DNA from 3 places in the Pectobacterium versatile genome. Region 1 is predicted to be linked to each of the others. Evidence: predicted binding sites of a transcription regulator. Region 1 holds the regulator's gene; each other region holds the start of a gene.
The links. The regulator sigma-54, encoded in region 1, starts transcription at its own class of promoters, with help from an activator protein. The targets are predictions, from matches to a motif close to GTTGGCACANNTTTCGCTNT.
Positions count from the first base shown of each region.

Region 1 (8,141 bases):
CTTGTTTTTGATTTCAACCGTTTGCCGGACTGTCATAGGTTACCTGGCTGTGCTGGTTTGCCGACTATTACGAGGGTTTACGTTTTTCCAACGTACGGTGACGCGACTGCACGTTCTTACCGCGTGAGCGGAAGTAGTCTGCCAGCTGTTCAGCAACGTAGACGGAACGGTGTTTACCGCCGGTACAGCCAATCGCAACGGTCAGATAGCTGCGGTTATTGGTTTCCAGCATTGGCAGCCACAGTTCCAGATAGCTGCGAGTCTGGTAGATGAAGTTGTGAACTTCGGTATGCCTGTCGAGGAAAGACGCAACGGGCTTATCCAGACCGGTCATCGGGCGCAGTTTCGGATCCCAGTGCGGGTTCGGCAGGAAGCGCACGTCAAAGACGTAATCCGCATCGATAGGGATACCGTGCTTGAAGCCGAACGATTCGAACACCATCGTGAGTTCGCGTTCTCGCTTGCCGAGTAGTCGGGTACGCAGCATTTCGGCCAGCTCATGTACCGACATCTCTGAGGTGTCGATAATCAGATCGGCACGTGAACGCAGCGGCTCCAGTAGGTCGCTTTCTTCATCAATGGCGCTTTCCAGTGACAGATTCTTGCTGGAGAGCGGGTGAAGGCGACGGGTATCGCTGTAGCGACGAATCAGCGTATTGCGATCGGCATCCAGAAACAGCAATTGAGGCGAGAAGCTGGGTGGCAGTTGCTCCATAGCATGCTCGAAGATCTCTGGGGATTCCGGCATATTGCGCACGTCAATGCTGACTGCTGCGGAAATGTTACGTGCCGCAAGCGTATTAGCCAGTTCTGGCAGTAGAACCACTGGCAGGTTATCTACGCAGTAGAACCCCATATCTTCCAGTGCGCGCAGGGCGACAGATTTCCCTGAACCTGAGCGACCACTGACAATCATCAGCACCATCTGACGACTCCCCTCTGGCAACGTGATGGCGAATTTTCATTGCCACTGTTTTTATAAAGTGATGTATAGCTAAAAAAATGACGGCTTAGCGCATGGATTGCAAGCATTCTCTGAATCCACCGCGAATCGCCCGTCATCGTGAACATGACAACCATCCGGCTTAACCAGCTTCCGTCATAATCTGGTATAGCTCTTCATCGCTTTGCGCCGCACGCAGGCGTCGGCAAACCGTTTTATCCGCCAGCCGCTTGGCAACAAGCGACAGGGTATGCAAATGGGTTTTACATTGTTCCGCTGGAACCAGCAAGGCAAAAAGCAGATCAACGGCCTGATTATCAATGGCATCGAAAGCGATCGGTTGCTCTAACTGGATGAAAACACCGATGGCGCCCAGCGCATTATCGTCTTCCAGCTTACCATGAGGAATGGCAATGCCGCCGCCGATTCCCGTGCTGCCCATCCGCTCTCGGGTCAGGATGGCATCAAAGATAATCTGCGAAGGAATATTAAGCTGCTTGGCGGCGAGCTCACTGATAATTTCCAATGCCCGTTTCTTACTCTGGCAGTGGACGGTGCTTCGGGTGCACTCAGGACGTAACACTGTGCTGAGCTGCAATACGGGATCGTGGTTCATTTTATTTTCACTTAACGACGCTTTCACTTCTGGTGATCCCGACCCATCGAATGGATGGGCCGAGTTTGTCCTTTGCCAAACGGCAAAGGAGAAAATTAGTGCTGCTTGAGTTTATCTTTATGCTTATTGAGCTGTCTCGCCAGCTTATCAATCAATAAATCTATCGCGGCGTACATATCTGCCGCCTCTGAGGTTGCATGCAGCTCGCCGCCATTAACGTGGAGCGTGGCCTCGGCAATTTGCTGAACTTTTTCCACTCTCAATACCACATTGACCTGATTAATCCGGTCAAAATACTGCTCTAATTTGGCAAACTTGCCATTGACAAAATCACGCAGCGGTTCAGTGATCTCGATGTGGTGTCCGGTAATGTTGAGCTGCATAGTGTCTTCCTTCTCTGTTGAGATCAAATCAGTTGTTTACGCTGATTCGATGGTGGGATAGATAAAGACTCTCGGTATTTTGCAACGGTTCGACGCGCCACGATGATGCCCTGATCGGAGAGCAGTGCCGTAAGCTTGCTATCGCTCAGTGGCTTCACGGGGTTTTCCGCTGCAATAAGCTTCTTCACCAACGCGCGGATTGCCGTTGATGACGCTTCTCCGCCACTATCCGTATTAACGTGGCTGGAGAAGAAATATTTTAGCTCAAAAATGCCGCGCGGGCTGTGCAGGAACTTTTGTGTCGTCACGCGTGAGATAGTGGATTCATGCATATCCACCGCTTGAGCGATGTCTGCCAGTACCATGGGCTTCATGAATTCCTCGCCCTGCTCGAAGAAATCCTGTTGCTGTTCGACGATGCTGCGGGTCACTTTCAGCAGCGTGTCGTTGCGACTTTCCAGGCTTTTGATGAGCCAGCGCGCTTCTTGCAGATTGCTGCGGATAAATTGTCCGTCGCTGTCGTTGCGTGCGCTGTTACCCAGCGCCGCATATTGCTGGTTAATCTGCAAACGGGGAACGCTGTCGGTGTTCAGTTCGACGACCCAGACTCCCTGAACTTTACGTATCAGCACGTCAGGAATCACGTATTCGGATTCGCCAGTGTTGATCGACTGTCCTGGACGGGGATCGAGCGATTGGATCAACGCCAGTGCTTCTTTCAGCACTTCTTCTTTCAGGCGCGTGATGCGGATCAGGCTGCGGAAATCATGGTTGGCTAACAGATCGAGATGATCGCTGACGATCAGGCGAGCTTCGGTCAGGCGGGGCGTGTCGTCGGCGAACTGGGAAAGCTGCACCAGCAGACAATCACGCAGGTCGCGGGCGGCGACGCCAACGGGATCGAAGCGCTGCACGCGTTTGAGTACGGCTTCAACTTCTTCCAGCGTCACGTCGTCGTCACCGATGCTCTCAAGAATGTCTTGTAGCGGTACGGTCAGGTAACCGGTGTTGTCCACCGCATCGACGATAGAGGTCGCGATAGCCGCGTCGGTGTCGGAAAACGGCGTCAGCTCAACCTGCCACATCAGGTAATCCTGAAGCGTTTGCGTAGTTTCGCCTTGATAAATCGGCAGTTCTTCATCGCGATAGTCGGTGCCGGTGCCTGACGGCGTGCCTGCGGAGTAGATTTCATCCCAGGTGGCATCAAGCGGCAATTCTTCCGGCATATCCCTTTGTTCAAGGGCTTCACCGGTATCCAGTGAATCGCTGTCTACCTTTTCAAATGACTCGATTTCGTCGTGCTGATCCGTTTGTTCAAGTAACGGATTACTTTCTAACGCCAGTTGAATCTCCTGTTGCAATTCAAGCGTGGACAGTTGCAACAGGCGGATCGCCTGTTGGAGCTGTGGAGTCATGGCCAGTTGCTGGCTAAGCCTGAGTTGCAAACCTTGCTTCATAAATCGCGCTAACGTCCCATAAGTACTGCAAAGATAAAATATTACCCTATCAGAGTCGGAAGCCTTCGCCCAGATACACGCGTTTTACCTGTTCATCGGCCAGAATATCGGTCGGTGAACCGTGGGCGATCAGGTTGCCCTGACTCACGATGTAGGCTCGTTCACAGACATCAAGCGTTTCACGGACGTTATGATCGGTAATCAACACGCCAAGCCCGCTATCACGCAGATGCTCAATGATTTTTTTAATATCCAGTACGGAGATCGGGTCTACGCCCGCAAACGGTTCATCCAGCAGGATGAACTTCGGATTCGCTGCCAGCGCACGCGCAATCTCTACGCGGCGTCTTTCTCCACCGGACAGCGATTGTCCCAGACTATCGCGCAAATGAATAATATGGAATTCTTCCATTAGCTCATTGGCACGATCTTCTTGCTGTTCGGTCGTCAGATCTTTACGGATCTGTAACACCGCCATCAGATTGTCATAAACGCTTAAGCGACGGAAAATAGAGGCTTCCTGCGGCAGATAGCCGATGCCGCGTAGCGCACGTTCGTGCAAAGGAAGCAGGCTGATGTCATCGTCGTCAATGACGATGCGTCCTTCATCACGCGGAACGATGCCGACGACCATGTAGAACGTTGTCGTTTTACCGGCACCGTTCGGCCCGAGCAGGCCGACAATTTCACCGGAATTAACGGTGAGGCTGACGTTTTCCACGACCTTACGGCCTTTGTACGCCTTGGCTAGGTTTTCTGCGATTAATGTTGCCATAACTTATTCAGTGACCCGTGGTTGCGGTTGCTGAGAACGAGAAGGCTGGCTTTTGTTCTCTTTCTCCTGAAGCTGAGAAGGGACCAACACCGTCGTCACGCGCTTTCCTTTGTCGCTGGTCGCTTCCATCTGCTGCTGTTTCACCAGATAAGTGATGCGATCGCCTTTGACATTGCTGTCCTGCTGTTCCAGATAGGCATTGCCTGTCAGCACCAGAAAGTCGGTGGCCAGCTCGTAGCGGATTTTCTGTGCGTGACCTTTTACCGGCTTGCCGTTGTCCTGCATCTGGTAGAACGTCACGGGGTTGCCGTAACCTTCCACCACTTCACTGCCTTGCGCGCCCTGTGGACGCGTCACGACGACCTTGTCGGCTTTCACTTCAATCGTCCCTTGTTTCACGACAACATTGCCAGTGAACGTCACCGTGTTGCCCTGCATGTCCAGAGATTGCTGTGCTGAATCAATGTGAATAGGTTGATTGCTATCGCCGGTGACGGCAAAGGCGGAAACGCTGACGGCGAACAGCGAGCTGGCGATCAGGGTGTTACGCATCAGATTATTGGTTTTGGATTTCATAAGAGGTTTTTACCTTTTCGATCAACTCGGCCGTTTTGTTACGCAGATTCCCGCGCATTTTCATTCCGCTTGAGGTAAAGCTGGTGCCGTACAGGGTCACTTCATCATCGGAAGAAACGTCCTGCGTGACCAGATTCACCTGGGCATTATTCGTTGTGATGCGCTGAAGCTGTGCGTCTTTCGTCAGGCTATTCACCTCGACGTTGCCGTACAGATAGAGCATCTTGTCTTTTGTCAGCTTGGCGCGATCGGCGCGTACTGACCAGGTTGCCGTGCCTTGTTCATTGAACAGCGTGGCAACAGGCTTGGTAAACCAGCTCAACTGCTCGTCGTTGAAATATTCCGCTTTTTCCGAAATCAGTCTGTAGCTCAGCTTACCCGCAGGGCTGTATACCTGCGTGTTGGTCTTTTCGCTGGTATAGACCGGTACGGCGGGGTCGTTTGCATCCGGTGCTGCTACCGTGTCGTCATCCGCAATATTCCAGCCGATGAGGATAAGCACCAACAGGGCCAGAAAAGCGGTGAGCCAACGCTTGGTTTTACTCATATTGACAACCCTTTGGCATGCTCCAGCTTGTCCTGCGAGAACAGAATCAAATCACACAGCTCACGTACTGCGCCACGGCCTCCCGCAATGCGGGTGACATAATCTGCGCGTGGTAACAGCAGCGGATGGGCGTCTGCCACGGCAACGCTCAGCCCGACCTGCGCCATCACGGGCCAGTCGATCATATCGTCGCCGATATACGCCACCTGATTTGCCGTGACTGACAGTTTATCCAACAGATCGTTGAAGGCCAAAACCTTATCCGATTGCCCTTGATAAAGATGGTTAATGCCCAGCGTTTTACACCGATCTTCCAGCAATTTTGCTGAACGCCCGGTAATGATGGCAACCTCAATATCGGACGTCAGCAAGCAGCGAATACCATAACCGTCGCGGACGTTAAAGGCTTTCAGCTCTTCGCCGTGATTGCCCATATAAATCAGACCATCGGACATCACGCCGTCAACGTCGCAGATTAACAGGCGAACCTCACGGGCTTTATCCAGTACCTGTTGATCGACAGGCCCATAGCAGGTATCGGTTTGCGCCCTGACTTCACTCATTCACTATTATCCTTTCTTTTTAAACCACGCCAGCCCGCAGCATATCGTGCATATGGACGATCCCGACCAGACGATCGTTTTCTGCCACCAGCACTGAGGTGATGTGGCGCGACTGCATCAGGTTAAGTGCATCCACCGCCAGCGTTTGCGGTGCGACCCGGATGCCGCCCGCGGTCATCACATCAGCAATGCGCGCGCTGTTCAAGTCAATATTCATGTCGAAGATGCGGCGCAGGTCACCATCGGTGAAGATGCCCTGAATTTTCATATCCGCCTCGCAGATTACCGTCATACCCAGATTTTTGCGCGTAATTTCCACCAGCGCATCACGCAGCGAGGCATCGTGTGGGACATGGGGAATCTCATCACCCGAATGCATGATATCGCTGACGCGCAGTAAAAGTTTGCGGCCGAGTGCGCCACCGGGGTGAGAAAGGGCGAAATCTTCGGCAGTAAAGCCGCGCGCCTGTAATAACGCCACGGCCAGTGCGTCGCCCATGACCAGCGTTGCGGTGGTGCTGGTGGTGGGTGCCAGACCGAGCGGGCAGGCTTCCTGCGGGACGTGAACGCACAGGTGAATATCCGCAGCCTTACCCATCGTACTTTCTGGTGCGCTGGTCATGCAGATCAGGAACACTTTCTGGCGTTTCAGAACGGGAATCAGCGACAGAATTTCATGGGACTCGCCCGAGTTGGAAATGGCGATCACGATATCGTGCGGCGTGACCATGCCGAGATCACCGTGGCTGGCTTCGCCCGGATGAACAAAAAAGGCAGGCGTACCGGTGCTGGCAAAGGTCGCGGCAATCTTGCAGCCGATGTGGCCGGATTTGCCCATTCCCATCACCACCACCTTGCCCTGACAATCGAATATCTTCTTGCAGGCGAGGGTAAAATTGTCATCAATGTACTGGTCTAATTGCGCAAGCCCATCGCGCTCGATACTCAGTACCTGCTTGCCCGCCTGCTGGAAGTCGAAATCTGCTGGTAGTTCATGAGCCTTTTGTCGCGTGTGATCGGCTTGTGGTGCGTGATCGGCTTGTGGTGCATGATCGGATAGTGCACGGTCAGACTGCTGTTTTAGATGAGCATCTTGTTCAAACTGTGACATACCAATAGTCCTGATTATGATGAAAAACAAAACTTCTTATGAAAAGCAAAATAGGGCCGTCAGATAGGCGATAAACGCGCAGCATAATAATGCGCCTGCGCCCTGTCCTATACGGCGTTTTTTGCTGAGGCACAGTGCGGTTAATAGCACGCTTGCCGCCAGCATGACCCAATAGTCGCGCTGAAAAACCTGAGGGTTCAGTGCGCCCGGCGAGAGCAGAGCAGGTACGCCCAGAACAATCGCGATATTAAAAATGTTCGAGCCAATCAGGTTGCCCAGCGCAATGTCATCTTCTTTTTTCAGCGTTCCGACGATGGCGGTAGCAAGCTCAGGCAGGCTGGTGCCAATCGCCAATATGGTCAGCCCGATGGTTAACTCGCTGACATCGAAGTAGCGTGCAATGACGGTGGCGTTATCCACCACCATACGGGCGGCCATGGGTAAAATAATCATACCGAGAATCAACCACAGCACGGCGACCATCTGGCTGCTGTCATCCTGCGGGAGCTCTGCCAGCTGTTCGCGTGTCAGGCTATCCCCGCCTTCCCGCTGCGCCATGCGAAGTATCAATACCAGACACAGAATGGCGGCAAGGAGCAGCATTATGCCGTCGGTACGGCTCAGGTAGCTATCATGCAGTAAAACGCCACACAATAAAGTGACGGACAACATGAGCGGCAACTCCCGGCGCAGGATGGCTGAATGTACCGTTAGCGGGCGAATGAGCGCTGCGCTGCCGAGAATGAGTAAAATATTGGTGATATTGGAACCCAGAACATTACCGACTGCCATGTCGCTCTGATTGTTTAAAGCGGCGGTAACCGAAACGATGAGCTCGGGTAGCGAGGTGCCGAAGCCGACAATGGTGATGCCGATGACGAAAGGAGGTAAGCCAAGAGAACGCGCAAGCACGGCGGCACCATAGACAAGACGATCGGCACCGTAAACCAGTAATAGCAAACCAACGAACAAGAGTAGTGTTGCAAAAAGCATGCAGCGTCCTTTAATAGGATATATACCCGTCATACTTCAAGCTGCATGTGCGTTGGCTATACTCGCTCACCTCAGTCACTTACTGGTGTAAGCTCCTGAGGATTCACTGCGCTGCCGCCTTCCTGCAACTCGAATTATTTAGTGTATAATCACCGGCCTGTTGTCGAATAAGTCAGT
Region 1 covers NZ_CP034276.1:354,504-362,644, forward strand. The annotation lists gene npr (PTS phosphocarrier protein NPr) at 1-36, opposite strand, end outside; gene rapZ (RNase adapter RapZ) at 68-925, opposite strand; gene ptsN (PTS IIA-like nitrogen regulatory protein PtsN) at 1,086-1,559, opposite strand; gene hpf (ribosome hibernation promoting factor) at 1,655-1,942, opposite strand; gene rpoN (RNA polymerase factor sigma-54) at 1,966-3,399, opposite strand; gene lptB (LPS export ABC transporter ATP-binding protein) at 3,449-4,174, opposite strand; gene lptA (lipopolysaccharide ABC transporter substrate-binding protein LptA) at 4,178-4,750, opposite strand; gene lptC (LPS export ABC transporter periplasmic protein LptC) at 4,731-5,297, opposite strand; gene kdsC (3-deoxy-manno-octulosonate-8-phosphatase KdsC) at 5,294-5,860, opposite strand; gene kdsD (arabinose-5-phosphate isomerase KdsD) at 5,880-6,971, opposite strand; gene EIP93_RS01655 (calcium/sodium antiporter) at 7,008-7,964, opposite strand.

Region 2 (8,141 bases), 950 kb from region 1:
GTTAAACCATAAGCCGGTAGCGGGTGAATGTCCTTCTTGCCATTACGCTTTATTGTTTGAGAAAAAAACGGCACAAGGCATTAAGCTATTTTGTGCCAGTAAATTATGTGGAAAACCGATAGCGGCAGAAGTTGATAAGAATGAGTGATGTGTCTGATGAACTAATGATCCCCGTTTTGCGGGAATTACACAACGAGCAGGTTATTGCGTACCCGACTGAAGCGGTATTTGGGCTGGGATGCGATCCTGATAGTGAAGTGGCGGTTAATCGCCTGCTGGCGTTAAAACAACGCCCTTGGCAAAAAGGGTTGATCCTGATTGCGGCAGATTTTAGCCAACTGGCTTCTTATATTGATGACAGTGCGTTATCCGATGAGCAGAAGGCTGTGATGTTTTCCACGTGGCCAGGTCCGGTTACTTGGGTATTGCCAGCAAAACGCACGACTCCGCAGTGGCTAACAGGGCAATTTTCTTCGCTTGCGGTGCGTGTTAGTGACCATCCGCTAGTCAAGGAACTATGCCAGCGTTACGGTAAACCGTTGGTGTCGACCAGTGCCAATTTAAGTGGTCAACCGCCCTGCCGTACTGCTCAGGAAGTCTCTCAGCAGTTTGGTGATGATTTTCCTGTGCTAGTTGGGGACGTAGGTGGAAGAATGAACCCATCAGAAATCAGGGATGTATTAACAGGCGAGCTTATTCGTCAGGGGTAACGACAAGTTGGAGAGGAACGTGTCTGAAGTAACGTCTTTTGCGGTTTTTGGTAATCCGATTGCGCATAGTAAATCACCTCGCATACATGAGCTATTTGCTGCACAGACGGGGATAACGTTGACGTACCAGCGCGTGTTAGCGCCTCTGGATAATTTTGAGCAGATGCTGCGCCAGTATTTTCGTGATGGTGCTGGTGGAGCGAATGTGACAGCGCCCTTTAAAGAGCTGGCCTTTGCCGAAGCCGATGAGTGTAGCGAGTGTGCTGCGCTTGCGGGGGCGGTCAATACATTGAAGAGATTGAGCGACGGTCGCCTGTTTGCTGATAATACCGATGGCATCGGTTTGCTCAGCGATCTACAACGATTGGCGCTGGTGAAGCCGTTGGATCGTGTTTTGCTGGTTGGTGCAGGTGGTGCGGCGCGGGGTGTTATCCAACCTCTGCTGGCTTATGGCTGTACAGTGGTGCTGGCGAATAGGACCTTTTCCAAGGCCGATGCCTTAGCTAAGATCTTCCGTGATATTGGTGATATTCACGCTGTTGCTTTCGATGATTTACAGGGGCAGTCGTTCGATCTGATAATCAACGCCACATCTTCTGGTATGTACGACAGCGTTCCTAACTTACCGCCAGAACTCATTTCGCCGGAAACGTGCTGTTATGACATGTTTTACCTGCCACAGCTAACCCCCTTTTTGTCATGGTGCGTACAGCATGGCGCTCTCCATTATGCAGATGGTTTGGGAATGCTGGTGGGGCAAGCGGCACATGCGTTTAAACTTTGGCATGGTGTTATGCCGGACGTGGAGCCAGTGATTGCTTTACTAAAGCAGGATCTTGCTAAATGAATCAGGCGATCCAGTTCCCCGATCGTGAAAGCTGGGATGATAAGGTCATGGCGATCCGCTTTCCCGTTTTAGTGAATGGCTTTCAGCAGGAATGTTTAGTGAGCGCGGAGCAGCTCCAGCAACGTTATGGCGGTGATAGCCCTGAACGGTGGCTGGCACTGTTCAGGGAATATCGATGGGATCTTGAAGATGAACTGGAACAAATGATCGTTGCTGAAGAATGGGATGATGAAGGTTGTTACTCGTTGTCCTGAGCAAGGTATTCATCTTTCCAACGAACATAGTTGTTTGCCGAGTAAATCAATCCCTCTATTTCTGCTTGTGTTAGTGGTCGAATTTTTTTGACTGGGCTGCCGAGGTATAGATGCCCCTTCTCTAGCCGTTTTCCTGAGGGGACCAAGCTACCAGCGCCAATCATGACGTCATCTTCAACAACCGCTCCATCCAGAAGTATTGATCCCATTCCGACCAAAACCCGATTTCCTATTTGGCAACCGTGCAGCATCGCTTTATGGCCTACCGTGACGTCTTCACCAATAATAAGTGGATTACCTTCTGGTTTTTTCTCTGAGCAGTGGGTGATGTGAAGTACAGATCCGTCCTGAACATTACTCCTTGCACCAATAGTAATGTAGTTAACATCACCTCGTATGGCGACAAGAGGCCATATGCCGACATCATCGCCTAGTGTTACCTTACCAATCACCACGCTGGAATGATCGACCATGACTCTTTCGCCTAAAACGGGAGAAATACCGTTATAACGACGGAATGTTTTTGTACTCATCGACAGCCTCGTAGTTATTTGCCACATACTGATTACTCGTTATTAGACAAAATATCGACAGATATGGGATGTCGGCAACTGAAAAGTGGCGTGGATCGAGTAAGATCTCATCGAAAGGGTCGAAAAACACGCGAACAGAAAAAAAGATCAAGAAAGTTGTTGTGTAACGAAAACGGATCCCTATAATGCGCCTCCATCGACACGGCGCTGTGAACACACAACCGGGTCGATAAAGAAAGAGAAAACACTTTAAAATAAGCGTTGACTCTGAAGGTGAAAAGCGTAATATACGCCACCTCGCGAAGTGGTTAAGACCGCAACGCATTGCTCTTTAACAATTTAATCAGACAATCTGTGTGGGCACTCACAAGACCGTATCTTAAACGATATAAAAAGTCTTGAAGAGTGAACAACAGTAAAATTCATTACGAATGAACAGTTACTAATTCTTTGAGCATCGCTGACGAGTTCAGCAAATCAAACAAATCTTAAATTGAAGAGTTTGATCATGGCTCAGATTGAACGCTGGCGGCAGGCCTAACACATGCAAGTCGAGCGGTAGCACAGGAGAGCTTGCTCTCTGGGTGACGAGCGGCGGACGGGTGAGTAATGTCTGGGAAACTGCCTGATGGAGGGGGATAACTACTGGAAACGGTAGCTAATACCGCATAACCTCGCAAGAGCAAAGAGGGGGACCTTCGGGCCTCTCGCCATCAGATGTGCCCAGATGGGATTAGCTAGTAGGTGAGGTAATGGCTCACCTAGGCGACGATCCCTAGCTGGTCTGAGAGGATGACCAGCCACACTGGAACTGAGACACGGTCCAGACTCCTACGGGAGGCAGCAGTGGGGAATATTGCACAATGGGCGCAAGCCTGATGCAGCCATGCCGCGTGTGTGAAGAAGGCCTTCGGGTTGTAAAGCACTTTCAGCGAGGAGGAAGGCGGTAAGGTTAATAACCTTATCGATTGACGTTACTCGCAGAAGAAGCACCGGCTAACTCCGTGCCAGCAGCCGCGGTAATACGGAGGGTGCAAGCGTTAATCGGAATGACTGGGCGTAAAGCGCACGCAGGCGGTCTGTTAAGTTGGATGTGAAATCCCCGGGCTTAACCTGGGAACTGCATTCAAAACTGACAGGCTAGAGTCTTGTAGAGGGGGGTAGAATTCCAGGTGTAGCGGTGAAATGCGTAGAGATCTGGAGGAATACCGGTGGCGAAGGCGGCCCCCTGGACAAAGACTGACGCTCAGGTGCGAAAGCGTGGGGAGCAAACAGGATTAGATACCCTGGTAGTCCACGCTGTAAACGATGTCGATTTGGAGGTTGTGCCCTTGAGGCGTGGCTTCCGGAGCTAACGCGTTAAATCGACCGCCTGGGGAGTACGGCCGCAAGGTTAAAACTCAAATGAATTGACGGGGGCCCGCACAAGCGGTGGAGCATGTGGTTTAATTCGATGCAACGCGAAGAACCTTACCTACTCTTGACATCCAGAGAATTAGCTAGAGATAGCTGAGTGCCTTCGGGAACTCTGAGACAGGTGCTGCATGGCTGTCGTCAGCTCGTGTTGTGAAATGTTGGGTTAAGTCCCGCAACGAGCGCAACCCTTATCCTTTGTTGCCAGCGATTCGGTCGGGAACTCAAAGGAGACTGCCGGTGATAAACCGGAGGAAGGTGGGGATGACGTCAAGTCATCATGGCCCTTACGAGTAGGGCTACACACGTGCTACAATGGCGTATACAAAGAGAAGCGACCTCGCGAGAGCAAGCGGACCTCATAAAGTACGTCGTAGTCCGGATTGGAGTCTGCAACTCGACTCCATGAAGTCGGAATCGCTAGTAATCGTAGATCAGAATGCTACGGTGAATACGTTCCCGGGCCTTGTACACACCGCCCGTCACACCATGGGAGTGGGTTGCAAAAGAAGTAGGTAGCTTAACCTTCGGGAGGGCGCTTACCACTTTGTGATTCATGACTGGGGTGAAGTCGTAACAAGGTAACCGTAGGGGAACCTGCGGTTGGATCACCTCCTTACCAAGAAGATGTGTGTTAAGTGAAGTGCTCACACAGATTGTCTGATGAAAATACTGAGCAAGCGCACCTGTTGATGCGATGAGTGTAAACTCATGCTGACACGATAGTGCCGAATTTCTGATTCGGTACGGATTTTTCGTGTCCCCATCGTCTAGAGGCCTAGGACACTGCCCTTTCACGGCTGTAACAGGGGTTCGAATCCCCTTGGGGACGCCAATCCGATAATGAGTGAAAGACATTATCATGAATATCTTAAAGATGATTCTTCGGAGTCATGTTTACGATATTGCTCTTTAACAATCTGGAACAAGCTGAAAATTGAAACATGACAGCTGAACATGCATTGGTACCTGCGGGTATGAATGGTGTATCAGTGTGTCAATGAGTCTCTCAAATAATCGCAGCGCGACAGTGGCTTTGATTTATCAAAGACACCTTCGGGTTGTGAGGTTAAGCGACTAAGCGTACACGGTGGATGCCTAGGCAGTCAGAGGCGATGAAGGGCGTGCTAATCTGCGATAAGCGTCGGTAAGCTGATATGAAGCGTTATACCCGACGATACCCGAATGGGGAAACCCAGTGTGTTTCGACACACTATCATTACGTGAATACATAGCGTAATGAGGCGAACCGGGGGAACTGAAACATCTCAGTACCCCGAGGAAAAGAAATCAACCGAGATTCCCCTAGTAGCGGCGAGCGAACGGGGAGGAGCCCAGAACCTGAATCAGTTTGTGTGTTAGTGGAAGCGTCTGGAAAGTCGCACAGTAAAGGGTGATAGTCCCGTACACAAAAATGCACAAATTGTGAGTTCGATGAGTAGGGCGGGACACGTGACATCCTGTCTGAATATGGGGGGACCATCCTCCAAGGCTAAATACTCCTGACTGACCGATAGTGAACCAGTACCGTGAGGGAAAGGCGAAAAGAACCCCGGCGAGGGGAGTGAAATAGAACCTGAAACCGTGTACGTACAAGCAGTGGGAGCCTTGATTAATCAGGGTGACTGCGTACCTTTTGTATAATGGGTCAGCGACTTATATTCTGTAGCAAGGTTAACCGTATAGGGGAGCCGCAGGGAAACCGAGTCTTAACTGGGCGTTAAGTTGCAGGGTATAGACCCGAAACCCGGTGATCTAGCCATGGGCAGGTTGAAGGTTGGGTAACACTAACTGGAGGACCGAACCGACTAATGTTGAAAAATTAGCGGATGACTTGTGGCTGGGGGTGAAAGGCCAATCAAACCGGGAGATAGCTGGTTCTCCCCGAAAGCTATTTAGGTAGCGCCTCGTGAATTCATCTTCGGGGGTAGAGCACTGTTTCGGCTAGGGGGTCATCCCGACTTACCAACCCGATGCAAACTACGAATACCGAAGAATGTTATCACGGGAGACACACGGCGGGTGCTAACGTTCGTCGTGAAGAGGGAAACAACCCAGACCGCCAGCTAAGGTCCCAAAGTCATGGTTAAGTGGGAAACGATGTGGGAAGGCACAGACAGCCAGGATGTTGGCTTAGAAGCAGCCATCATTTAAAGAAAGCGTAATAGCTCACTGGTCGAGTCGGCCTGCGCGGAAGATGTAACGGGGCTAAACCATGCACCGAAGCTGCGGCAGCGACACTCAGGTGTTGTTGGGTAGGGGAGCGTTCTGTAAGCCGTCGAAGGTGGCCTGTGAGGGTTGCTGGAGGTATCAGAAGTGCGAATGCTGACATAAGTAACGATAATGCGGGTGAAAAACCCGCACGCCGGAAGACCAAGGGTTCCTGTCCAACGTTAATCGGGGCAGGGTGAGTCGACCCCTAAGGCGAGGCTGAAAAGCGTAGTCGATGGGAAACAGGTTAATATTCCTGTACTCGGTGTTACTGCGAAGGGGGGACGGAGAAAGCTAGGTTATCCGGGCGACGGTTGTCCCGGTTTAAGCGTGAAGGTGGATGACTTTGGTAAATCCGGGTCGTCATTAACACTGAGGCGTGATGACGAGTCACTACGGTGATGAAGTAACCAATGCTACGCTTCCAGGAAAAGCCTCTAAGCTCCAGGTAACATCAAATCGTACCCCAAACCGACACAGGTGGTCAGGTAGAGAATACTCAGGCGCTTGAGAGAACTCGGGTGAAGGAACTAGGCAAAATGGTGCCGTAACTTCGGGAGAAGGCACGCTGATGGTAGGTGAAGTGACTTGCTCATGGAGCTGAAATCAGTCGAAGATACCAGCTGGCTGCAACTGTTTAATAAAAACACAGCACTGTGCAAACACGAAAGTGGACGTATACGGTGTGACGCCTGCCCGGTGCCGGAAGGTTAATTGATGGGGTCAGCCGCAAGGCGAAGCTCTTGATCGAAGCCCCGGTAAACGGCGGCCGTAACTATAACGGTCCTAAGGTAGCGAAATTCCTTGTCGGGTAAGTTCCGACCTGCACGAATGGCGTAATGATGGCCAGGCTGTCTCCACCCGAGACTCAGTGAAATTGAACTCGCTGTGAAGATGCAGTGTACCCGCGGCAAGACGGAAAGACCCCGTGAACCTTTACTATAGCTTGACACTGAACCTTGAGCCTTGATGTGTAGGATAGGTGGGAGGCTTTGAAGCGTGGACGCCAGTCTGCGTGGAGCCAACCTTGAAATACCACCCTTTAATGTTTGATGTTCTAACGTGGGCCCGTGATCCGGGTTGCGGACAGTGTCTGGTGGGTAGTTTGACTGGGGCGGTCTCCTCCCAAAGCGTAACGGAGGAGCACGAAGGTTAGCTAATCCTGGTCGGACATCAGGAGGTTAGTGCAAAGGCATAAGCTAGCTTGACTGCGAGAGTGACAGCTCGAGCAGGTGCGAAAGCAGGTCTTAGTGATCCGGTGGTTCTGAATGGAAGGGCCATCGCTCAACGGATAAAAGGTACTCCGGGGATAACAGGCTGATACCGCCCAAGAGTTCATATCGACGGCGGTGTTTGGCACCTCGATGTCGGCTCATCACATCCTGGGGCTGAAGTAGGTCCCAAGGGTATGGCTGTTCGCCATTTAAAGTGGTACGCGAGCTGGGTTTAGAACGTCGTGAGACAGTTCGGTCCCTATCTGCCGTGGGCGTTGGAAGATTGAGAGGGGTTGCTCCTAGTACGAGAGGACCGGAGTGAACGCACCACTGGTGTTCGGGTTGTGATGCCAATTGCATTGCCCGGTAGCTAAGTGCGGAAGAGATAACCGCTGAAAGCATCTAAGCGGGAAACTTGCCTCGAGATGAGTCTTCCCTGGGCACTAGATGCCCCTGAAGGGCCGTTGAAGACTACGACGTAGATAGGCTGGGTGTGTAAGCGTAGCGATACGTTGAGCTAACCAGTACTAATGACCCGAGAGGCTTAACCTTACAACACCGAAGGTGTTTTGAGATGGACTCAGAGAGATTTTGATAATCAGCTTGTTTTAGGATTGGTTCTGATGGTTATGCGAGAGCGAAAGCGAAGCATGACGGTTGGAATGAAACAGAATTTGCCTGGCGGCGATAGCGCGGTGGTCCCACCTGACCCCATGCCGAACTCAGAAGTGAAACGCCGTAGCGCCGATGGTAGTGTGGGGCTTCCCCATGTGAGAGTAGGGAACTGCCAGGCATCAAACAAGTGGAAAGCCTCTGTCGAAAGACAGGGGCTTTTTGCTATGGGAAATTTTTGGTGTTAGCTGCAAAGATTTGCTCACCGTTTGTACGTAGAAACCCATACGGAATAATAAATATAGGGAAATAAATGACGATCTTATATATCCAGATCCGTAAGAATA
Region 2 covers NZ_CP034276.1:4,402,594-4,410,734, reverse strand. The annotation lists gene EIP93_RS19910 (DNA topoisomerase family protein) at 1-148, shown strand, start outside; gene tsaC (L-threonylcarbamoyladenylate synthase type 1 TsaC) at 141-710, shown strand; gene aroE (shikimate dehydrogenase) at 730-1,557, shown strand; gene EIP93_RS19895 (DUF1488 family protein) at 1,554-1,811, shown strand; gene EIP93_RS19890 (gamma carbonic anhydrase family protein) at 1,796-2,344, opposite strand; rRNA gene EIP93_RS19885 (16S ribosomal RNA) at 2,835-4,376, shown strand; tRNA gene EIP93_RS19880 (tRNA-Glu) at 4,517-4,592, shown strand; rRNA gene EIP93_RS19875 (23S ribosomal RNA) at 4,825-7,734, shown strand; rRNA gene rrf (5S ribosomal RNA) at 7,860-7,975, shown strand; gene EIP93_RS19865 (YjaA family stress response protein) at 8,108-8,141, shown strand, end outside.
Region 2: a site for sigma-54 is predicted at 2,622-2,641, ahead of EIP93_RS19890 (gamma carbonic anhydrase family protein). Genes of this name have one in related genera too.

Region 3 (8,141 bases), 670 kb from region 1:
ATGCAGGCTCGTTTTCCGCCGCCGCTCGACGATTGCATAAAAGCCAGTCCACCATCAGCGCGGCCATCGCTAATCTGGAAGCCGATCTGGGGCTGACGCTGTTTGATCGATCCGGTCACCAGCCTGTGCTCACGCTGGCGGGCAGAAAAGTGCTTTCCCACGTACAGGCGATCTTATCCGCCAGCGAAGAGTTGGATGAGCTGGCGATTCGTCTAGCCGACCATATCGAGCCCCGCCTGACGTTTGTGCTGTCCGACATCTGGCAAGCCACCCACTACGAACCCGTGCTTCAGCGTTTCGCCCATCATTTTCCTGATATTGAATTTGAATGCCTGATTGCGGAAGGCGATGACGTGATCGATCTGCTGCAAACAAACCGTGCGCATGTCGGGTTACTACGCGCTCAGGCGGATTACCCGCCCGATATTGCCGCCGCGCGTTTGCAGGTTAAGACCGAAATGGCCATCTTTGTGTCGGCAGCGCACACGCTCGCAACGGAAAAAACCGTGACGCGCAGCCAGTTGGCGACAATCCGCCAGCTTTATCTCAATACCTATAAACGCAGCGACCGGCTGCAACCAGAAGGGATCGTCTGGTCTACGCCGTCTTATCTTATGCTGTTGGAAATGGCACAGCAGGGGCATGGCTGGAGCATTCTGCCACGCTGGCTGGTGGCGCAATATGACCAGCAGAAACTGGTGGAACTGCCTGTCGCGGGCTGGCCGCAGTGGATTGACGTAGACGTTGTCTGGTCCAAACCCCACCCACCCGGCCCGGCGGGGTTGTGGATGATCGACAATCTCCTTGCTCAACAAGAGAGTACGCCGCCATAACTGCGCCACTGCGTTGGTAAAACCAGATCATTCATCACATAGGCCACCGCTCCGTGGCTTTTGTGATCGGCCTGTTTTTTCATTACGCGATAAAAAGCCAATAACGGTTTCTTTATATCGCCAATGAATAACATTAAAGATGAAATGGTTATTGTTTTTAATTTCACCGTTTATTTTACTTAATTAAGCCAATTAAAAGAGAAATATTTTCACGCTAAACCATGAGCATTTTCCTGTGTTGCCTGCACACGGAAACCCGAGCCGCGCGGCGGTTTCGCACGTCTGTCACAGAAAAAATAATGCACGACATCATTATTATTGTGATGTACCAAAGTAGTACTTCCCGACAAAAAACCATACTATTATGGTGATTACTACTTTTGTATTCGAGACATCCCTGTAGTGCAGCGGTAATACGCCTTAATAATAAGACGCTGAATCCTATAAAGGTCGGAATTTACTAATTAATGCAATTGCAAGTGAGAAAAAAATGTCGAATAAACCCTTCTATTACCAAGATCCATTTCCACTCAGTAAAGATGACACCGAATATCGCCTGTTGAGCAGCGACTTTGTCTCTGTCGCACAGTTTGAAGGTCAGGACATCCTGAAGATCGAGCCAGCCGCATTGACCCTTCTGGCCCAGCAAGCCTTCCACGATGCTTCTTTCATGCTCCGCCCCGCTCACCAGCAGCAAGTTGCCGATATTCTTCACGACCCCGAAGCCAGCGAAAACGATAAATACGTTGCCCTGCAATTCCTGCGCAACTCAGAAATTTCCGCCAAAGGCATCCTGCCGACCTGTCAGGATACCGGTACGGCGATCATCGTCGGTAAAAAAGGCCAGAACGTCTGGACTGGCGGTAACGATGCCGAAGCGCTGTCCAAAGGCGTGTACAACACGTTCATTGAAGACAACCTGCGCTATTCGCAAAACGCCGCGCTGGATATGTACCAAGAGGTCAACACTGGCACCAACCTGCCCGCGCAGATTGACCTCTACAGTACCGAAGGCGAAGACTATAAATTCCTGTTCGTCACCAAAGGCGGCGGTTCAGCCAACAAGACGTATCTGTATCAGGAAACCAAAGCACTGCTGACGCCGGGTAAACTGAAAAGCTTCCTGATTGAGAAAATGCGCTCACTGGGTACCGCGGCCTGCCCGCCGTACCATATCGCGTTTGTGATTGGCGGCACCTCGGCAGAAACTACGCTGAAAACCGTTAAGCTAGCATCGACCAAGTACTACGACGAACTGCCGACCGAGGGCAACGAGCACGGTCAGGCGTTCCGCGATGTCGCGCTGGAGCAGGAGATTCTGGAAGCCGCGCGCGATCTGGGTCTGGGCGCGCAGTTTGGCGGGAAATACTTTGCACACGACGTACGAATTATCCGCCTGCCGCGCCACGGCGCATCTTGCCCCGTCGGTATGGGCGTGTCCTGTTCCGCTGACCGTAACATCAAAGGCAAGATCAACCGCAAAGGCGTCTGGCTGGAGCAGTTAGAGCAGAATCCGGGCAAATATATCCCTGAGCACCTGCGTGAAACGGGCGAAGGCGATGCGGTTAAAATCGACCTGAACCGTCCGATGGCCGAGATTCTGAAAACGCTGTCGCAGTATCCGGTATCCACCCGTCTTTCCCTGACCGGCACCATCATCGTGGGCCGTGACATTGCTCACGCCAAGCTGAAGGAACGTCTGGATAACGGCGAAGGCCTGCCGCAGTACATCAAAGATCACCCGATTTACTACGCGGGTCCGGCGAAAACGCCAGAAGGCTACCCGTCCGGCTCGTTAGGCCCGACCACCGCTGGCCGCATGGATTCCTACGTCGATTTACTGCAAGCCAACGGCGGCAGCATGATCATGCTAGCGAAAGGCAACCGCAGCCAGCAGGTGACCGACGCGTGCCATAAACACGGCGGCTTCTACCTCGGCAGCATCGGCGGCCCGGCAGCGATTCTGGCGCAGAACAGCATCAAGAGCCTGACCTGCGTTGAGTACCCAGAACTGGGTATGGAAGCTATCTGGAAAATCGAAGTAGAAGATTTCCCAGCCTTTATTCTGGTCGATGATAAAGGCAACGATTTCTTCCAGGTGATTCAGAGCGCCAAGTGCGTGAAATGCGGTTAAGGAAGCCCTACGGCGGTTAGAGATTAACCGCCAACGCTCACCGAGCGAGAGTAACGGATAGATCGTAAAGTCGCTGTAAACACATCCCTGTGCGCTCGGCTTGCGCCATCCCTGGCGCAAACGCTTTACTCTTCTATTCCGTTACTCCCGTTTTCGTTCGGTAAATAGGTTTGTCTACGACCTACAACGCCCTGACCGTTCATCTGGGCGTTTTTTTATTTAATGCCTAACCGCTTCGCCAGACGGTGCAGGTTGCCGCTGTCCATTTCCAGTTTTCTGGCGCAGGATGACCAGTTGCCCTCATGACGTGCCAGCGTTTGTTGGATGATCCGACGCTGATAGTCGTCCGTTGCCTCTCGCAGCCCGCCGCTGATGAAATACGCTGGCTCTATCTCGATAGCATTCGACGATCCCGTGGCGGAATGAGCAGGTTGAGCGGGAAGTTCAAGATTGAAATGCTCACGCCCCAACAGCACCTCGCCCGACTCCTGCCCTGCTCTCGCCAGCACGGTGGCACGATAAATGGCGTGTTCCAGCTCGCGCACATTCCCCGGCCAGTCATATTGTTCCAGTAGCGCCCCCGCGTCGGCCGTCAACGCCAGACGCGCCAGCCCCAGCTGCACGCGACTGCGTTCACAGAAGAACCCCGCCAACAATGCCACATCCTGACGACGCTCGCGCAGCGGCGGTACGGAAAGCGGGAACACGCTCAGACGGTGGAACAAGTCGGCACGGAAAGCACCATCCAGCACCGCCTGCCGCAGATCGCGGTTGGTTGCCGCCAGCACGCGCACGTTCACTTTCAGGCTGCTGTCATCACCCACGCGCTGGAGATCGCCATACTGCAATACGCGCAGCAGCTTCGCCTGTAACGTCAGAGACAGTTCGCCAATCTCATCCAGAAACAGCGTGCCGTTATCCGCCATCTCAAACTTGCCAGTACGATGATGGATCGCTCCGGTAAACGCGCCCTTAACATGACCAAACAGCTCACTTTCCGCTACCGACTCCGGCAGCGCGGCGCAGTTCAGGTACACCAGAGGATGACTTGCCCGGCTGGAACCGCGATGAATCGCCCGCGCCACCAGCTCTTTACCGACGCCGGTTTCTCCCATGATCAGCACGTTCAGGTCGGAACCCGCGACGATATCAACCTCTTTCTTTAGCCGCTGCATCGGTTCTGACAGCCCAACCATTTCATCCACGCTTTCCGCCGCCGGACTTTCGGCCCGCACCGGCGCGGGCAACTGCCGCTCAAGACGTTCCATCAGCAGCGCGTTACTCAGCGCCGCCGCCGCCATCGCCCCCACCAGCCGCAGTTCTTCATCGCTAAAATGGTCGAACTGACACGGGTCCATGCCATCCACGGTCAGCGCGCCGATCAGGTTCTGATTGGCAAACAGCGGCAAGCCAACGCAGGCATGTACCTTAAGATCCTCCTGACTGGGGATCAGACCGTCATACGGATCGGGAAGCTGGCTGTCCGCCGGAAAGCGCACCACGTCACCCGCGCGGGCAATCGCCTCCAAACGGGGATGATCGGACAGACGAAAGCGTCGCCCCAGCACGTCCGGCGCCAGACCGTCGATCGCCAAGGGACGGAACAGCTGATTCTCGTAACGCAGCAGCGCCGAGGCATCGCAGCGCAGCAGCTGGCGCAGACTGTTGATTAAGCGCTGGAAACGGTCCTGATTTGATAGCCCCATTTGCAGCTCGATAGCAATACGAGCAAGGGCGTTAATAGAGAGCGTCATGGTGTGTCCTAATGACATAACCTGTGTCATTAAGACAATAGATAAACAATGTCATTTTGACAATGATTATTTATTAAAACCATATAAATCAATAAATTAAAAACTGGCACACTTCCTGCAATCTCTACAGCATATCCCCGACTATGACTACTGAGGTTTCAGAACATGACAATTCACGTTAAGAACAATATCCACTGGGTTGGACAACGCGACTGGGAAGTCCGTGACTTTCACGGCACCGAATACAAAACGCTGCAAGGCAGCAGCTACAACAGCTACCTGATCCGCGAAGAGAAAACCGTGTTGATCGATACCGTCGATCACAAATTCAGCCGTGAGTTTGTGCAAAACCTGATGGCGGAAGTGGATCTGAACACGATTGACTACATCGTGATCAACCACGCCGAAGAGGATCACGCCGGGGCGCTGAGCGAGCTGATGGCACGTATTCCCAACACGCCGATTTACTGTACCTACAACGCGATCGATTCCATTACCGGTCACCATCACCACCCCGAGTGGAATTTCCACACGGTCAAAACCGGCGACACGCTGGATATCGGTAACGGCAAACAGCTGATCTTTATTGAAACACCGATGTTGCACTGGCCAGACAGTATGATGACCTACATGACCGAAGATGCCGTACTGTTCAGTAACGATGCGTTCGGTCAGCACTACTGCGATGAGCACCTGTTCAATGACGAGGTGGATCAAACCGAACTGTTCGAACAGTGCCAGCGCTATTTCGCCAATATTCTGACGCCGTTCAGCCGCTTAGTCACCGCCAAGATCCACGAAGTGCTGGGCTTTAACCTGCCGCTGTCGATGGTTGCGACCTCACACGGCGTGGTATGGCGTGACGATCCTGCTCAGATCATCCACCTGTATCTGAAGTGGGCGGACAGCTATCAGGAAGATCGTATCACGCTGTTTTACGACACCATGTCCAATAACACCCGCATGATGGCCGACGCCATTGCGCAAGGCATCAACGATGTCGACCCCGGCGTCGCGGTGAAAATCTATAACGTCGCCCGTCACGACAAGAACGAAATTCTGACGCAGGTCTTCCGCTCGAAAGGCGTGTTAGTCGGTTCATCCACCATGAATAACGTGATGATGCCGAAGGTCGCCGCCATGCTGGAAGAGATCACCGGCCTGCGTTTCCAAAACAAGAAAGCCTCGGCGTTCGGTAGCTACGGCTGGAACGGCGGTGCAGTAGACCGCGTTCAAACCCGTCTGATGGATGCCGGTTTTGAAACGACGCTGGCGCTGAAAACCAAATGGCGTCCTGACGGTTCCGCGCTGGAAATTTGTCGCAATCACGGCCGTGAAATCGCTCGTCAGTGGGCATTACATCCGCTGGATGACACGCCAGCCCGTCGCGTCATCTCGCCCGTAAAACAGACCGCTGCGGCACCGCAAACCACCACCGCCCCGCAGAATGTGAGCGCCCCAGCCGAGAGCGCCTGCGGATGCAATGAAGTCGCTGCGGCACAGTCAACCGCACAGCCAGCGGTACAGTCAGAAAACGGTTGTATGGTGTGCAGCGTCTGCCAGTGGATCTACGATCCGGCGCTCGGCGAACCGATGCAGGATGTCACCCCTGGCACCATGTGGTCGGACGTACCAGACAGCTTCCTCTGCCCAGAATGTGGGCTGGGTAAAGACGTTTTCAATCCGATTCGCTAGGGAGAGGATGATGAAAGATATCGTGATTATTGGCGCGGGCTTTGCCGCCCGCCAGCTCATCCGACAGTTGCGCAAGCAGGATGCTCACAGCCCTATCCGCCTGATTACCGCCGACAGTGGCGATGAATACAACAAGCCGGATTTAAGCCATGTGATGAGCCTGCAACAGCACGCCGACGATCTGACCAAAATGTCGGCAGCCGCGTTTGCCGAAGAAAACCGTATCACGCTGCTGGCCAATACGCGTGTCACCGCCATCGACCGCCATGCACAACAGGTCATCTGCGGCACGGCTCGTTACGATTACCACAAACTGGTGTTCGCGACCGGGGCCAGCGCCATCGTGCCGCCGATTTCGGGACGCGAACATATGCTGACGCTCAATAGTCAGCAGGAATACCGCACCCACGAAGGTCGACTCTGGCAAGCCGAACGCGTGCTGGTGCTCGGTGCCGGACTCATAGGAACCGAGCTGGCAATGGATTTGGGACGCGCCGGAAAACGGGTCACGCTGGTAGACTGCGCCAACAGCATTCTGCCCGCGTTGATGCCGCCCGAAGTCAGCGCGCGCCTGCAATTCACGCTAACGCAGCAGGGCGTTTCGCTGCTGCTGAACACGACCCTGCAACAGTTGGAGAAAACCGAAACCGGCGTACAGGCTACATTTACCGATGGCCGCGCTGTCGAAGTGGACGAAATACTCTCTGCTATCGGTTTGCAGGCCAACACACAATTGGCGAAAGCGGCAGGGTTAGCGGTACAGAAAGGCATTCAGACCAATGCGCAGTTACAGACCACCGATCCACAGATTTATGCGCTGGGCGACTGCGCAGAGATTAGCGGTAAGCTCCTGCCCTTCCTGCAACCGATTCAGCTCAGCGCGATTACGCTGGCGAAAAACCTGCTGGGTGCCAGCGAGACGCTAACGCTGCCGCCGATGCTGGTTAAAATCAAGACGCCACTGTTTCCGTTACAGATGGCAGGCGATACCACTGGTAGTGATTTACACTGGCAGCAAGAATGGAACGAGCTGGGGATGGTGGCTAAAGCGCTGGATAGTCAGCAAATGCTGCGCGCCTTTGTGGTCGGCGGTGAGCGGATGAAAGAGGCATTTCCGCTGCTGAAGCAGCTTTCCACCGTGAGTTCAACCACGGCCTGACACAGCAAAATAAATAATGCATTTAAAATACATATTTTCTGGTCAGCCTGCGTGCGGATTAATAGAATACGGCTATCGCTTTTGGAATTTACAGACCGAGGTAACGATGCAAGATCTCATTTGTTATAAGAAGATGCCGCAGTGGAACAGCCAGACGCTGCCTGCCGCGTTTCAGGAAAAGCACAACACGCAGGAAGGCACCTGGGCGAAACTGACCGTGTTGAAAGGGGAAATGACCTTCTCCATGCTGACCGAAGACGGCGATACGCTGGAGACATTCCAGTTCTCCGAGCAGAACCAGCCGCCGTTTGTTGAGCCGCAGGCGTGGCACCGCATCGTCTCGTTCTCTGACGATCTGGAATGTCAGCTCAGCTTTTTCTGTTCAGCGGAAGATTTCTATCATAAAAAATACAGTCTGACGCGCACCCATTCCGAAGTGATCAACGCCGTGCAGCACATCAAACCGGGCAAAACGCTGGATTTAGGCTGCGGTGGCGGGCGCAACGCGCTGTATCTGAATCTGCGTGGTTTTGATGTCACGGCCTGTGATAAGCATGAGCAAAGCA
Region 3 covers NZ_CP034276.1:1,027,994-1,036,134, reverse strand. The annotation lists gene EIP93_RS04730 (LysR family transcriptional regulator) at 1-833, shown strand, start outside; gene fumA (class I fumarate hydratase FumA) at 1,324-2,967, shown strand; gene norR (nitric oxide reductase transcriptional regulator NorR) at 3,183-4,721, opposite strand; gene norV (anaerobic nitric oxide reductase flavorubredoxin) at 4,887-6,416, shown strand; gene norW (NADH:flavorubredoxin reductase NorW) at 6,424-7,575, shown strand; gene tehB (SAM-dependent methyltransferase TehB) at 7,682-8,141, shown strand, end outside.
Region 3: a site for sigma-54 is predicted at 4,824-4,843, ahead of norV (anaerobic nitric oxide reductase flavorubredoxin). Genes of this name have one in related genera too.